2 regions of the Virgibacillus sp. Bac332 genome follow, and region 1 is predicted to be linked to the other one. Evidence: predicted binding sites of a transcription regulator. Region 1 holds the regulator's gene; the other holds the start of a gene.
The links. The regulator LexA, encoded in region 1, represses DNA repair genes until DNA is damaged. The targets are predictions, from matches to a motif close to CGAACATATGTTCG.

Region 1 (8,270 bases):
TAATAAGCATAATCATGTTATCAATAGGAGGATCTTCGCCGCACCGTGAACATATACGCGTTTTCCGCTGGAACGCCCACAGCTAACTTGGTAAAGAGAAACACGTTACCACGTGGATCTTCGGACTCGTGCTGTTCCCGCTGGAGTCTCACTTATTTCAGGTGCTAATTTAATTTTTCTAATCAAAAAATGAGCGATAATTAATTTCAACTAATTATCGCTCGTTTTTAATTGTTTCTTCATTCTTTTGTCTCAGCCTCTTTGGCTATAAACGTGTTATATCTTATTTAAAGTTATTCCATCATTGATTCAACGTGTTTCACAACATTTTCCACAGTAAAACCATACTCTTCGATGACTTTTTCTCCTTTTGCGGATGCACCAAATGTATCAATTCCAATAACCTTACCGTGATCACCGATATATCGTTCCCAACCGAATGGGGAAGCCATTTCAATTGCAACCCGGCGTTTTACTTCAGATGGGATAATTTGTTGCTTATATGAGTCAGCTTGTACATTAAAACGATCCCATGACGGCATGCTGATAACCCGGACATCGATCCCCTTCTCTTTCAGTTCAGCTTGTGCTTGAATTGCCAATTGAACTTCAGATCCAGTTGCTAATAGCAAGGCATCAGGTGTTGCCTTCTCCGCATCACTTACAACATAAGCACCTTTTTTCACACCCTCGTAAGCATGCTCTTTTGTACCAGATAATGTCGGTAGATTTTGTCTCGTAAGAACAAGTGCTGTAGGTGTATCTGTCGATTCCAGAGCCAAGCGCCAAGCAGCTTGTGTTTCATTTCCATCAGCTGGACGAATAAGTGATAATCCAGGCATTGCGCGTAATGAAGCTAATTGTTCGATCGGTTCATGAGTTGGCCCATCTTCACCAACAGCAATCGAATCATGCGTGAAAACATACGTTACCGGTGTATTCATAATAGAAGATAGACGAACTGCCGGACGCAAGTAATCACTAAATACAAAAAATGTTCCAGCATACACATTTAATCCACCATGTAATGCCATACCATTCAATGCTGCTCCCATTGCATGTTCTCTTACGCCAAACCATATATTTCTCCCGGCATAATTGGTGCGTGAAAAATCATCTTCATCATTTATTGTAGTTTTATTCGAGCCAGCTAGATCCGCACTTCCACCAAAGAAGTTCGGTACAGCTTTTGCAATTGCATTCAGTACTTTACCTGAGGAAGCTCTTGTAGCTAGTGTATCCTTATCAGGCTCAAATACTGGAAGGTCTTTTTCCCAATCGACAGGTAATTCACCATTTAAAGCGAGTTCAAATTCGCTTGCTAATTTAGGATATCTTTCTTTATATACTTCTAGTAGTTGATTCCAATTATCTTCTACTTCAGCACCATGCTTAACAATTTTTTCGTTAAAATCTGCGTATACTTCCTGTGGTACATGAAAATCATCATGTCCCCAATTATAGAATTCTTTTGTTAATTTTACTTCATCTGTGCCGAGAGGAGCCCCATGGGAAGCAGCAGATGCTGATTTGTTGGGTGACCCATATCCAATTACTGTTTTTATCTCAATTAGTGTAGGTTGCTCACTATTCGTTTGCGCAGCTTTAATAGCATTTCGAATTGCGTTTACATCATTGCCATCCTCAACAGTTAACACTTGCCATCCATAAGCCTTGAAGCGTTGTTCTGTGTTGTCAGAGAATGAACGATTTAGATCACCATCAAGTGATATATCATTCGAATCGTATAAAGCAATTAGTTTACCTAAGCCTAAATGACCAGCAAGTGAAGCGGCTTCGTGTGAAATTCCTTCCATTAAGTCTCCATCACTTACAATGGCATACGTATAATGGTCGACAATATTTATATCTTCCGTATTAAATTTTGCAGCAAGATGAGCTTCTGCCATTGCCATTCCAACAGACATAGCGATACCTTGTCCGAGCGGTCCTGTGGTGGCTTCTACACCATCTGTATGATGAACTTCTGGATGTCCAGGTGTCTTAGAACCCCATTGACGGAATGATTTCAAGTCCTCAATGGTTACATTGTATCCTGATAAATGTAGTAAACTATAAAGCAGCATTGACCCATGCCCTGCCGATAGTACAAAGCGATCACGATTAAACCATGTTGAATGTTTAGGATTATGATTCATAAAGTCAGTCCATAATGTATATGCCATCGGTGCAGCTCCCATTGGTAATCCTGGATGTCCAGAATTTGCATGTTCAATGGCATCAATGGATAACGTACGAATGGTATTAATTGATTGTTGTTCCATATTCGACATAAGATTACTCCTTCCACTATTCCAAGCTTTTGTATACTCTTTTTATTCTATAACGAAACATAGTTTGCCACAAGCAAAACAATGTGTGTGTCAAGTACCATGACACTTACTCTTTATCTTTTTCTTGATTTTGCATGTCCTTTACCTTTTGTGGTGTTACATCATTGCCATTTGGGTCAACAACTGTCATCGATTTAAATTGATTTTTAAATGAGCTTCGAACGTTTTGCAAGTACTCTTGACGTAACTTTTCTTGCTCCTTCTTTTCAACTGCAGATAGACCTTCTTCTTTTGCTTTTTTTGCTAATACATTTATACGTTCTATTTTATCTTTAGATAGCATCTAATAACCTCCAGTTTCATATAGAAAGTTTTGAAATTGTAGTTGTACGAAAATAGAAAAGGCAAGAACATAATTAGTGTTCTTGCCTTTTTATCTTACCTCTACCATATCATATATTCAAGTATTTTGAAATTCCTGATACCTTCTATGGACCGTAGCCTTCGAAACGGAATAACCTAATCCATTTAATGTAGTGGCAATCTCTTCGAATGTCAGATTGTTTTCCCGCAGACGTACCACTTCTTCAATAGGAAAAGTCTTTCGCTCACGACCAGGTGCCTTATCTTGATTGGATAAATTGTTACTAGGATTATAGCCGTTTTTAATAGCTCTTTGAATACCTCTTTTTATTTTAGCATTATGTATTTTTCGCTGATATTCTTCCACAATGCCAACAATTTGAAGAACCATGGAATCTGCTTCAGATAGTTCTAACTTACCATCATGGTAAGAAGTATAGATGGGTATGTTTAATTTATGTAGTTGATGGAACAGCGCTATTTTTGTATTACCTCTACCTAGACGAGTTTCGTCCTGAATGAGTAAACAGTCTGCCTCTCCATCAGAAAACAGATCAAGCAACTGAAAAATGCCATCTCTATCAATCTTATAGCCACTCTCTTGTTCTTGGATGCAACAACTAACCGTTAAATGATTGTTTGTTGCTAATTCCATTAATTCATGCTTTTGTCTTGCAAGTGACGTTTCCTGTGTTTCCTTATCTGTACTAACTCTGCAATAAATAATTGCCCTCAACATACTATCTCCCTATGAAAATAATTAACTAGTGATAATAGAATAATATAAGAATCCGAGCGTTAGTGCAAAAGCAATGAGGTAGAATGCGTCTGTTTTTGTTATTTTTTGGAACATTGAAACAGGCCTCCTTATCAGTATAGGAACTTTTGTTCGCTTGTTGTTTTAAGTATTACACGAACATACGATCTTGTCAAGGTGTTTTTCGAACGAACGTTTGCATTTCCAACAACCCGATGGTAAACTAGTTATAATTAATCCTATGTGCGAGGTGATCAATACATGACTAAACTATCGAAAAGGCAGCAAATGATACTTGACTACATTAAAGATGAAGTAACAAAAAAAGGATACCCACCTTCTGTACGTGAAATTGCCGAAGCCGTTGGACTAGCATCTAGTTCAACTGTTCATGGTCATCTTTCCAGGCTAGAAAGTAAGGGTTTTATTCGCAGAGATCCTACTAAGCCTAGAGCTATAGAGGTATTAGATCTTTCTCAAGATAATAATATACCTAGAAATGAAGCGCGCTATGCACCAGTCATTGGAAAAGTTACTGCCGGTCTTCCAATAACAGCAGTAGAGAATATTGAGGAATTTATTCCATTGCCATCCAATAGTGCGAGTCCAGATGATAACTTATTTGTACTTGTCATTGAAGGTGAAAGTATGATAGAAGCCGGTATTTTGGATGGAGACATGGTAATAGTAAAGCAACAGAACACTGCTATCAACAGTGATATCGTTGTAGCGATGACAGATGAAAATGAGGCAACGGTTAAACGTTTCTTTAAAGAAAAGGATCATATTCGTTTACAGCCTGAAAATTCAACAATGGAACCACTTATTTACGATAACGTAACGATTCTAGGTAAGGTTATCGGTCTATATAGAAACATCCATTAAAAACTGCCAATTGGCAGTTTTTTTATAGTCTAGGAAATAAAATTTGTCTATGTGGATAAAGATGGGCGTGAGCCATGTCTAGCTCCTGCACCCAGAAACGAGGTGATTTCACGAATCGCCCTAAGACCGGAGAAGACCAGGGGCTAAAAAATTGCCAATCATGTGAAGTCAAATGTGACACCTGGGGATATTATTTTACTGGATGACTCTGGTGGAAATCGTAGTCAAACAGTTGAATCATTAGAGGACATATTGGCTTATTTTCAAAGATTGAATTACCAAATGGTAACGGTCTTTGAATTACTCCTCTATGGTAGTACTAATCAGTTTAATCCATTGCTCTTTTATCCATAAAATCAAGACTATTATACATAGCCTTCTGAGTAGAAGGCATATTTTTTCCTTCATAAACATGATTGTTACCGCATTTAATTGGCTATCAGACAAAATAAAACGTTTATCATAAGACACAAGCCATCTCAAATATATGAACATTGAATATATTAGCATTATATCAATGAAAAGAAGGAAATAATATGTGGAAAAATAGTAGATGTGGTGGAAGAAATGATGATGTAGCAGGTGTGACAGACGCAAACGGCGATGACTTCGGTGGTGACGTTATTATAAATGATAATGACAACGATCTAAAATCGAGGAATCGAAATGTACCTTTGCAAAAATCTCTAATAGTGGGAATCCTATGTAGATGTCAGCTCTGATGCTGATTCAAGGAGAAAGAAGAAGAAAAAGAAAAAATATAGTGGGATATATTCTTATGTATCCCACTTATCCTTTAAAAGGTGAGTGATTTTTAATGGAGAGACCTAATCTATTTTCGTTAAAACCATATGACGACGGTTTTCCAGATCAACACATTACAAATAAATCCGCTGTTAAACATAGCGGTAATTCAGATGTCGATGTAAATGTGCATGTCGACACCAAACCGATCGCCTATGCTATGCTATGTACACTATTAGCTTCTAAGCAAATATCCAATGAAGAATTTGAAGAGGCGGTTAGTAGACTAGATAAATTAACAAATCGAGAGAAACGAAAAATGAAAAATGTAGATGACTTTATCAGGCCAAAGTTAAATAAGCGATGAAATTAAGAAGACTTTCTTCTTGATTTCATCGCTAAATCTTTGACTAACTCTACAATACATATTTCATAAACTCAATTTGAATCCTTATATTATTTATCGGTTATTTTTTTATAGCTATCCATATTATAAAAAAGATACGCTATCATAATTAAAAATAAGTAGATAAAAAAGTCATAGAATGTTGACCAACCCTTTGGATTATAAAAATCAATTGCATTAAATAAATTCATTCCTCCAAATGCGGCGATTGCAGCAAAAATACTACCTTTTAATAACGGATTCCAGTTTGGCTTAATTTGTAGAACAAACATGACTGCAACGGGAGCCATTGCCAAGTGATATGGAAGAAATAATAAAGGTGATATTGGAGAGAATTTCATAGGATAAGACCATAAACCATATGATAAAGCAATAAGGTCAATTAACAATGAAAGAATGATGGTGATAAATCCCCCGATTAAAAGCCGCCCTGTACTTTTCTTATTCCTAAACAAGAACCAAATGAGCCAAGGTATGATAAATAATCCAATACCTAGCCACCATTGCCATGAAAACAAAAATGCGTTAAATACAGCATCTACCATTAAGCGATTCACTTCAACTAATTGATTATAAGCATTTTCTGTTTGTTGTAATCCTTCGTTAACTGTCACTATTATCCCTCCGTTATAAACATAGCTTGTGTAATTTATTACCATTTATGTATAGTCAAATGAACTTGATTAATTAAAAAATGCTCATAGTAATATATAAAGTAAATAAGCTCTCTTCAAATCCCCTTTTCAATTCGTCGACTCTATTCTTGCAAGATTGTAAGAATGATGTAAGGAAAATAAATACCATATTGTAAATAAAATAACTATACTTTCCTCAGAACCCTAAGGAGGAAAGTTTTATGAATCTTAATCAAATGAATATTGACTTGTTTCGAATGGTGAATAATCTAGGTAAGGAGTTTTCCATACTAAATCCAATTATGACGTTCATTGCTGAATATATGATATTTTTTTTAGTTCTAGGCATCGTCATTTTCTGGTTTAGAAGACAAAAAAACAATCAGCTTATGATTATTTGCGGCTCCATTACGTTTGTGTTAGCAGAAATAGTCGGAAAATTTGTAGGGAAATTCCATTCTAATCATCAACCTTTTGCTGAACTTGCTAATGTCCATAAGCTTGTAGAACATACGGTAGATAATTCTTTTCCAAGTGATCATACGATATTCTTCTTTTCTTTTTGTATGACTTTCTGGCTTTTCAAAAAGCAAGCGAAGGTGTTTTGGATGATGTTAGCCTTGATTTTAGGACTATCACGAATTTGGGTAGGTGTACATTATCCAGCAGATGTCTTTGTAGGAGCCATAATTAGTATTCTAGTTGCAATACTTGTGTATCAAATAGTACCGAAGCTTACTATTATAAGGAAATTGTTAGTTATTTACGAAAAAGGAGAGCGATTAATACTGCCAGCAAAAATGAAATCTAAAGAGCATTAACATATAAAAGGATAATAAAAATAAGCGATACTCCTCTTTCTTAACGTTTTTAATTTATACATAGAAATATAAGAAACAGAAGCTTACTCTCTTTATTGTGTCAGAGTTACAAGCTTCTGTTTTTCATTACTGTTTATTCTTCATATAACTGGCAGCAAGACCCCCACTTCAAGCAATAAAGTGAAAAATATTGGTAATCGATGGATCCACTTCCATTAAACGCAAAATTTTTTAAGTTATATCCTTGTGGTACTAACAACTCAGTAGTGAAAAGAAAGTCCCCCCCACTGATTGAAGTTTCACCTTCTAAGAAGTTTGGTACATATTATCAGAATAACTAAATAGATCTATTGCTAGTTAACCGAGAAATTATGGAGTTTGCAAATCCCCTAAGATAAGGGTATTCATTAATAACACAGGCTGGTATAGAAAAAGTTTGAGCTTTATCCCTATTACCAGATGATAGAATCTAGTAATTTTTACATCTATAGACTTAAAAAGCCGATTTTCCTTACTACATTGATTACGTAATTTCTCCCCCTTGCCATTAACCTCATCAAGAATATAACTGGCTTGTTTGTACAAAACCAGCACAAAAGTTCTTTCTTCTATCATCCTGCTGATTCTTAAGAATTACTATTAGGAATATATACTATTGACATTTAAAAACTAAAGATATATAGTATAAATATATGCGATATGTGATCTACGTCTTAATTGACAGAAAATTACGTTAAACAAGAAAATTCCTTAGCACTTTAATAATCTACTATATGTCAACATAGCTTTCTAACTGACTATATTGACATATGTGAGATGTATGTAACGTAATTATTTTGGTTTTACCTTATTCATTCAAAAGGCTTCTAATATAACAACGCCTGCAATAATGAATAATAGACCTCTTAATTTACGAAAAGAAAATTCTTCTTTGTATACGATTATATTAAATAAATTATTAAAGACAATAGACAGTCCTGACCATATCGCAAAAGCTATACCCATATTCATGTATTTTATAGCAATGGATAATAGCGTTATAGCTGCCATAAACGAAACTAATGCTGACAATATGTACCTTATTTTTGTCATACCATCTGTTTTTTTGACAAATATATGGCCAACAACAGCACAAATGGTTGATATCATTAAGAGAGATATTCCCATTTCTGCACCACTCCTTTTTGTTTAGGGTTTTTACTAAGGTTAACTACACCTATTAGGATCAAAATAATACCTATTAATTTAAGTGTGGAAATTTTTTCATCAAATGCAAAAAAACCTACTAAAAGGATTATAATCGTCCCAAGTCCAGCAAACAATGCCCCAACTACTCCTACTTCTTTTCCTCTAGTATTCCACATA
Region 2 (8,270 bases), 2.0 Mb from region 1:
TACTTCCTTAATGCAACTACAAACCACTATTCATCTTCTCTTGAATTTCACCTCCTTTTTCTTCACTACCATTTCAATAAAAAAAAGCCCTAAACACGCATTGGCGCATTCACGACTTTTTAATATCTATCGATAGCTAAGAAATGTTTAGTTTTACGTCATTTCGGACATGCATCTGTGAGAAATCGTTGTTGATTTATCTTGCTTGACTCTAGTCTACATCAAGCTATTCTAACTTGTCATTTACTGAGAAGAGTGTGTAAACTGTGAAATTTTGTCTACAATTGATTCTTTAATGTTATAAATATGCCTTCTTGAAAGTCCCATATGCTGACTTATAGCACTTATTGTCATCCCATCAAGCATGCATTCTAAAACCGTAGCCTCTCTAGGGTCTTTGATAGCTGGCAATCTTTCTTGAATAAATAACACTTTCTTCTCTAGTTTAACAATCCAAGAACTCTTCTTATCCCGCCTTATTACTTCCTGTGCTACTGGATCGCTTACGGTTCCCTGTGCTTTTGGGAGTGATGATTCTATCCCTGAAGGAGCTACCAACCTTGTACCAATATCCTCATTTAAAAGCTTACGTTGTCGATTTATTTCTTTAATCATCCAATGATAATCTTTTAACGTACTCTCGATTTGTTCCTTGTTCATGGAAGCCCGCCCCCTTTTCAAATAAAAGCTGCGCATAATTACTTCTTGATATTGGTGATAGTGGACCGGTTCGCTTATCTCGCCTATATTCATTGACTACCCATTTAACACAATTGTTGTTCCTTACACTCCTATTTTTGTTTGAACACATGTTACTTCCTCCCAGCCATTCATTTTTAATTAATAGAACATGTGTTCTTATCATACATTGCTATATTAGAAATGTCAAAAAAAGTATTTCTGTTTAAGAAATGAATTGTTTCTTTTTTGGAAATTATGATATGATTTAGTTGCTGATATAGAAAGTGGTGTTTACGTTGAATATAGGAAAAAGAATTATTGAGTTAAGGGAAAGTAGAAATTGGAGTCAACGCGAACTTGCCAAACGTGTTCATTTAAATGTGAGTGTTATGAACAGAATTGAACTAGGAGATAGACCGATCAAAGATCATGAATTGGATCGGTTGGCAACTGTATTATCTAGTACAACAGATTATTTACTAGGGCGATCTGATGATCCTAGGCTTTCGGAAGAAGAAGCGTTTGCAGCCTTTCGTAATGACCCATCTTTAGAGAGATGGTATAAAGAATTACCAAAAAATAAAGAAGAAGACCTCCGTAGACTTAAAAGAATCTGGGAGGCCTTTAAAGAAGAGGATCAGACATGATTTTTTAGTTCATCATATTTTAATTGAGTATGAGCATTATTAATTGGTAAGCTTTAGTTACATGGTCACTAAATATACCCTTTTCTGATTCCACATATACATGAAATATACTAGGTGTACAACATTGTGCACCATCTATTTTACACCAAAAACGAACATACATTCCATTAAGGGGGCTACTATGTATTTATATTCAAGGACAGAAGACTACATCCAACATTTATTAGCAAAAATTAACATAAAGATCCCTACTGAGCTAAGAATCGAGAATATATCTAACTCCTTAAAAATACCCGTATACTTTTGGGAATTTAGCAGCGAAACTGTGTACAAGAATGGTAAATGCATTATTTTTTTAAATGCCACTAATAACGAACAAGTTCAATGGCAGGAATTTGCCCATGAAATAGCACATAACCTATGGCATGCTGGTCGTCAGGAATATTTACCTCAAGCCTTCATTGAACTGCAAGAGTGGCAAGCAAATTATTTTAGCTACCACTTATGTGTACCTACGTTCATGCTACAACGCATTCCTAAGGCATCCCCATATCAAATTATGCACCTATTCAATGTAGAATACGAGTTTGCATGCAAGCGATTAGAGATGTATAAAAATAAATTTATATAAAAATTGCAAAAAAGACTGAGCAAAATTCGCTCAATCCTTATCACTAAATGCTCAGATTTACGCTTTCTCTAGTAGCTATTATGGAATAATAGCTACTGCTTGCTTGACCACCACTCCGGCTGCCCACTTCCCTTTCCGTGGGGTTTGTCCTTCAGCTAACTTTTTTAGCAAAACCCGCTCAAAAAAGTGGATCTTCAGGTCAAACATTTCCCACAGGAGTTGAAGTATCCGGCCTTCGCTATTATCAGGCTCTACAACGCTAGCATGAAGTAACACAGCTGCTTTTATACGCACGGATAGCGATTTTCACTTTACCCATTGTAAAAAAAGTCAACCTATTACTTATGACAAGAATTGGTGCACCTTCTCATAGCGGAGACGAATTACGTAGACTCCTGCGGGATTAGCACGAGCCGAAAATCCACTTTGCAACGTGTTCTTCTTTGCAAAGTTAGTTGAGGCCGTGCCCGCGGAAAGCGAAGTAATTCGTCGGAGCATTGCCAATATACATCTAACATTTCAAAATAACTACTTGGCTTAACGCAGTCATTGCACTGATTTTATACTTTCTTAACTTACAAAAAAACATGCTTCCCCAAACAGCTATTGGGATGCATGTTTTTTTTATTTATTGATCGTTTCTACTTTGTCTGAGGAGCCTACCATTTTAATTTTCACATTTACATTCACACGAATATTACTTTGGGAGTAATAATTTTCTCCTTTCTCCCAATCGTCTTTGACCGTATTCCAGAAATCATAATGTCGCCGATACAGCTTGTCACCAATCCCCAGCACATCCACTTTTAAGTCTTTTTGCACCTTGTTGATAGTTCCTTCAACCAGTGCCCGCACCTTTCGCTCTGTTGCCGCTTTCACCTTATTTATATAGCTTTTACTAAATACACTAGTAAGTCCATATCTCTCACCAATATTCCCTTTAACATCAATATTTATATCGACCTGTAAGTTTTCCTTTTTCTTATTTTTAAAGTATATATCTTGTTTAACATCTGTTAGTTCTATGACAACCATATGTCCATTTACCTTGATTTTTATCGGTCCATTTTGTTTCGTATCAGTCAAAAAGCTTAGCCCCATGGTTTCATCATCAGATAAGGAGTATATCATGTGATTGGTATCACCTTGAAATACAGCAGCTCCTTTGTACTTAACGGAATGATCGTTAACAATCTGTAATTCTGGAATCGTGTAGCTGTTTTTACTTAGCAGTAACTCTTGAACTTGTCCTATATGAACTGGCTGTAGTGAGCTTGCATTTTTATAGTTGTTCTCCATCAAAGACTCAATATATAGTGCAGGTACTTTTTCATCTATGGGTAGGATATTTAACGCCTCTTTTGCTTTTCCTTCTACTATGACAAGTCTTATCCCTCTACGCATTTCATGATCGCGAATATGAACATCTAGTATATTTCCAAATAGATGTGGTTCTCTAACGATGTCTTCTGAAACAACTAATACCTTCATATGTTGGAAAAAAGGAGTCTTGCTTGATAATGTCGACATTTCTCGGGTAATCTCAAAAATACTTTCGCCCGTTGCAGTTATATTTTTATATGCTTTTTGCTCACCACTACCTCCCTGTAAAGGAGACCCTAATCCAGAGGGGACAACCATTTGGTTGGTAAGCATTAGTTCAAACGTACCATCTTCTTTTTTTTCAACTAGATCAATCGCTGAACCAACGGTAAAGCCTCGATTCTCAATCTCCACGCGGTCCCAGCATCCCGTTAAAAACAAGCACATACTCAAGCTAATAAAAATATAGAGATAATATTTCTTCATTTGCTTCCCTTCCAATTGTCAATCGCCAAATAGTGATGTATCGAACTGTCGATGATGGTACCTATAATTTTCTCTTATTTGTTTATACTGCAACCTTTTAATTATCCTAATTCATACATTTTAATTCCAATGTTTGGAACAATACTAAAAACACCTTTTGTTTATGGAGGCTTATTATGTCCACTATCGAATTAGTACTAAGGTTAGCTGTTTCCTTTACTATCTTACTTGCATTAACAAGAATTATGGGAAGAAAAGAAATTTCTAAGCTTACCTTCTTTAACTTTGTCTCTGCTATTTCAATCGGTACATTAGCTGCTTCATTTGCAGTTGACCCTACACTCAGTCTATTCCATGGAATATTATCATTACTATGCTGGAGTGCTTTTACCATATTTCTTGGTTTTTTAGATATAAAATCACAACGCGTTCGTTACGTTATTGAAGGGGAACCAATTATTCTTATTCGAAAAGGAGAAATTGTGGAGGATGAGCTTCGGAAAAGTAGATTAGATATTGACGATTTAAACCTTTTATTGAGGAAGAAAAACGTTTTCGCTGTCTCGGATGTCGAATATGCAATATTTGAAACAGATGGCAGTCTATCCGTCATGAAGAAAGAGGCGAAACAATCGTTAACCAAAAAAGATATGAACATTCCTCCAGCCACGAATAGCATTCCACCTACCTCAACGACTGTAATTGCTGACGGAAAGATTAATACAAATAACTTAATTGCCTTAAACCTAAATAAGCATTGGTTAGAAAAGCAACTTCAATTAAGGGGAGTACCTTCCATATCGGATGTCTTTTATGCTGAAATTCAACAAAATGGCGCACTATATATTGCTAGTAAAAAGTAAATTTAATCAATCCAGGCATCAATAATACTTTCTATAGGTAAATATTGGCCTGCCACTTTTATATACCTGTTCTGTCTATCAATACTGACTACTTTCCCTTTAGCTTTATAAAAATCGTGATTCAAAAAATACTTTAAATCGATGGTTAGCTCATTTTTCACTGCCATTTGCAGCTTCAAGTTAATTTCCTCTTGTTTTTGTTCATCTATAATAGGTTTTTGTTTGCGCTCTTGTTCTTGCCATGTTTGCTTCAATAACTCTATATGCTCCGGCATCATCATTGCGGTCCATTTAATACTTCCTCGATCATTTACACTCATTACGCACCCACTCGCTTTCTAACTAATCCTGCTGAAAGAATATTCTTTAGCGTAAATGTTCTCACCTTTTTCCGATAGAAGCAATAAGCCAAAATACTCTTTTCGCGTATTTCTAGAACACGGATATAACGCTCAGTTACATTATTATTGCTATCCAAATAAATAATAATTATTTTTTGCTTACTTTTGACAGAACGATTCAGCAATCCTTTCATAATAAGGTCACCACCAAGAACGTTTGTTCTTATTATATCATAAAAAACGAACATATATACGTATTATTTAGTGACAATTTATCCCAGAATGATGGAAAATAGAAAAAGATTGGTAATTAAAAAAACTAGAGAAGTAGGAGCATAAGACAAGGAGAAATATAAGGATTACGCTGGAAATTCTGGTTTTCTGAACAGTTCCTTAGCGTATGTTTTCGCTTTTCATTGGTACAATCCCTATTATCCGTTGAACCATTTACTATATAGAATTCATCAGAAACATAAATTTTAGATTAATAAGAACAACTCCGATGGAACAGCGTTGTATTATATTCTAAATATAGGTGCCTTTAGCATGAATTAGTTTGAAGGTTTGAAGCACTTAATATTGAATTCTCCATTATTACTGACATTAGGAGCTTATTTGGCTATATTCACACAGTTATTCTTTCCTTTTTTTGTGTTCAATAAATATACTCGCTTATTTAAGCTTACTTGGCTCAATCCTGTTTCATCTAAGTATTATTGTTTTTATGGGTCTAGTTCATTTGGTGCTATTATGATTGTTTTAGACTTGCAATTTATGAGTGATAGAGAATATAGCCATCGCTTTAAGTATATTAAAGATAAAGTTACTAATTTGAAATATATAGGTATTCAAAGAGAGGAGAAGGAAATTTAATGGTGATTCTAGTTTATGATGGAGAATGCAACTTTTGTAGTAACTTTATTAAATTTCTTTTAAAAATAAACAAGAACAAATCGCTAAGGATTACAAGTTTTAATAGCAAATGGTACAATGATTTTAAAATGGAAAACCAAATTAGAGATAACGTGGATAGCATAATATTAATTAATTCTAATAAAATGTATATATACTCAGATGCAATTCTCCACGTAATAGCTCAAGCAAATAAATTATTTTTTCCGATACTTATATTAAAAATAGTACCAAAACCGATAAGAAACTTTTTCTATAAATTAGTTGCTAAATATAGGAAGAGAATAAGTAAACAAATTAAATGTACTTTACCAACTCAAAGTGAAAGAAAATATTTTCTTTAAAGAAAGGATGTCTACATGAGTCGTAAAATAATTATTTTAATTATTATACTGTCTTTGAATATCATTCGGTACTTTTTCGAATACCTCGATGACACTTCAAATATATATTATGGAATAATGTTACTTTTAAATATAATGGCTATTTGCTTTGTTATATTCTCTAAAAACAAAGATATAGCTTAAAATTCTATATAATCAGATTAAAATGGTAAATTATTTAGAATGATACAAGAATAACCCAAAATAGTTCCGAAGCGTATTTTTTGTGCTTTTCGTTGGTACAATCCCTATCAAAAATAAATATCATTCGTATCAAATTCGTATCAAAAATAAGAACACCACTAATAAAAAAGTGGTGTTCTTTTATTTAAACCCTTGCATCTCAAGGTTTATAGGAAAGCTTCCAAGCGGACTTGAACCGCTGACCCCCACCTTACCATGGTGGTGCTCTACCGACTGAGCTATGGAAGCATAAAATGGCTCCACAGGTAGGATTCGAACCTACGACCGATCGGTTAACAGCCGATAGCTCTACCACTGAGCTACTGTGGAATAGGATAGATCAATAATTAAGCTAGGTACACAGTATTACCTTTTATCATACCATAAAAAATATACATGTAAATATAGTAATAGTATTACTTATAAATAAGTATAAAAAAATGCCTGGCGGCGTCCTACTCTTGCAGGGGCAAAGCCCCAACTACCATCGGCGCTGGAGAGCTTAACTTCTGTGTTCGGCATGGGAACAGGTGTGACCTCTCCGCCATTGCTACCAGACATTTCTTAATTCGATAAATCAACATCTGCTCGGAACCATTCCTTGCTTGATGCTTTCTCATATCTATAGGCGGATACATTACTTATTCATTTGTACCCTAAAAACTAAATAAGAGATCATTCAACGACAACCAAAAGAAGTTAGTTAAGTCCTCGATCGATTAGTATCCGTCAGCTCCACGTGTCACCACGCTTCCACCTCGAACCTATCAACCTCATCATCTCTGAGGGATCTTACTCACTTGAAGTGATGGGAAGTCTCATCTTGAGGGGGGCTTCATGCTTAGATGCTTTCAGCACTTATCCCTGCCACACGTAGCTACCCAGCTATGCTCCTGGCGGAACAACTGGCACACCAGCGGTGTGTCCATCCCGGTCCTCTCGTACTAAGGACAGCTCCTCTCAAACTTCCAACGCCCACGACGGATAGGGACCGAACTGTCTCACGACGTTCTGAACCCAGCTCGCGTACCGCTTTAATGGGCGAACAGCCCAACCCTTGGGACCGACTACAGCCCCAGGATGCGATGAGCCGACATCGAGGTGCCAAACCTCCCCGTCGATGTGAACTCTTGGGGGAGATAAGCCTGTTATCCCCGGGGTAGCTTTTATCCGTTGAGCGATGGCCCTTCCATGCGGAACCACCGGATCACTAAGCCCGACTTTCGTCCCTGCTCGACTTGTAGGTCTCGCAGTCAAGCTCCCTTCTGCCTTTACACTCTGCGAATGATTTCCAACCATTCTGAGGGAACCTTTGGGCGCCTCCGTTACCTTTTGGGAGGCGACCGCCCCAGTCAAACTGCCCGCCTGACACTGTCTCCGAACCGGATCACGGTCCTGGGTTAGAAGGTTCGTACAGCCAGGGTGGTATCCCACGGATGCCTCCACGTAAGCTAGCGCTCACGCTTCGATGGCTCCCACCTATCCTGTACAAGCTGTACCAACATTCAATATCAGGCTACAGTAAAGCTCCACGGGGTCTTTCCGTCCTGTCGCGGGTAATGTGCATCTTCACACATAGTATAATTTCACCGGGTCTCTCGTTGAGACAGTGCCCAAGTCGTTGCACCTTTCGTGCGGGTCGGAACTTACCCGACAAGGAATTTCGCTACCTTAGGACCGTTATAGTTACGGCCGCCGTTTACTGGGGCTTCGGTTCTACGCTTCGCACAAAAGTGCTAACGCTTCCCCTTAACCTTCCAGCACCGGGCAGGTGTCAGCCCCTATACTTCGCCTTTCGGCTTCGCAGAGACCTGTGTTTT

Region 2: D9782_RS06120 (ImmA/IrrE family metallo-endopeptidase) is a predicted target of LexA. The motif match lies at 1,481-1,494, and genes of this name have one in related genera.

Annotation. Positions count from the first base shown of each region.
Region 1 is NZ_CP033046.1:3,261,105-3,269,374, forward strand. It holds gene tkt (transketolase) at 294-2,294, opposite strand; gene D9782_RS15600 (DUF896 domain-containing protein) at 2,401-2,637, opposite strand; gene D9782_RS15605 (YneB family resolvase-like protein) at 2,755-3,393, opposite strand; gene lexA (transcriptional repressor LexA) at 3,676-4,299, shown strand; gene D9782_RS15615 (polysaccharide deacetylase family protein) at 4,462-4,653, shown strand; gene D9782_RS15620 (hypothetical protein) at 4,836-5,021, shown strand; gene D9782_RS15625 (hypothetical protein) at 5,117-5,410, shown strand; gene D9782_RS15630 (CBO0543 family protein) at 5,500-6,063, opposite strand; gene D9782_RS15635 (undecaprenyl-diphosphatase) at 6,306-6,905, shown strand; gene D9782_RS15645 (DMT family transporter) at 7,761-8,072, opposite strand; gene D9782_RS15650 (DMT family transporter) at 8,054-8,270, opposite strand, start outside.
Region 2 is NZ_CP033046.1:1,266,552-1,274,821, reverse strand. It holds gene D9782_RS06130 (helix-turn-helix transcriptional regulator) at 244-660, opposite strand; gene D9782_RS06125 (helix-turn-helix domain-containing protein) at 978-1,328, shown strand; gene D9782_RS06120 (ImmA/IrrE family metallo-endopeptidase) at 1,510-1,959, shown strand; gene D9782_RS06115 (hypothetical protein) at 2,038-2,253, opposite strand; gene D9782_RS06110 (Ger(x)C family spore germination protein) at 2,584-3,768, opposite strand; gene D9782_RS06105 (DUF421 domain-containing protein) at 3,945-4,631, shown strand; gene D9782_RS06100 (YolD-like family protein) at 4,634-4,951, opposite strand; gene D9782_RS06095 (WYL domain-containing protein) at 4,951-5,166, opposite strand; gene D9782_RS06090 (hypothetical protein) at 5,588-5,845, shown strand; gene D9782_RS23940 (thiol-disulfide oxidoreductase DCC family protein) at 5,845-6,228, shown strand; tRNA gene D9782_RS06080 (tRNA-Thr) at 6,627-6,699, opposite strand; tRNA gene D9782_RS06075 (tRNA-Asn) at 6,706-6,780, opposite strand; rRNA gene rrf (5S ribosomal RNA) at 6,893-7,008, opposite strand; rRNA gene D9782_RS06065 (23S ribosomal RNA) at 7,150-8,270, opposite strand, start outside.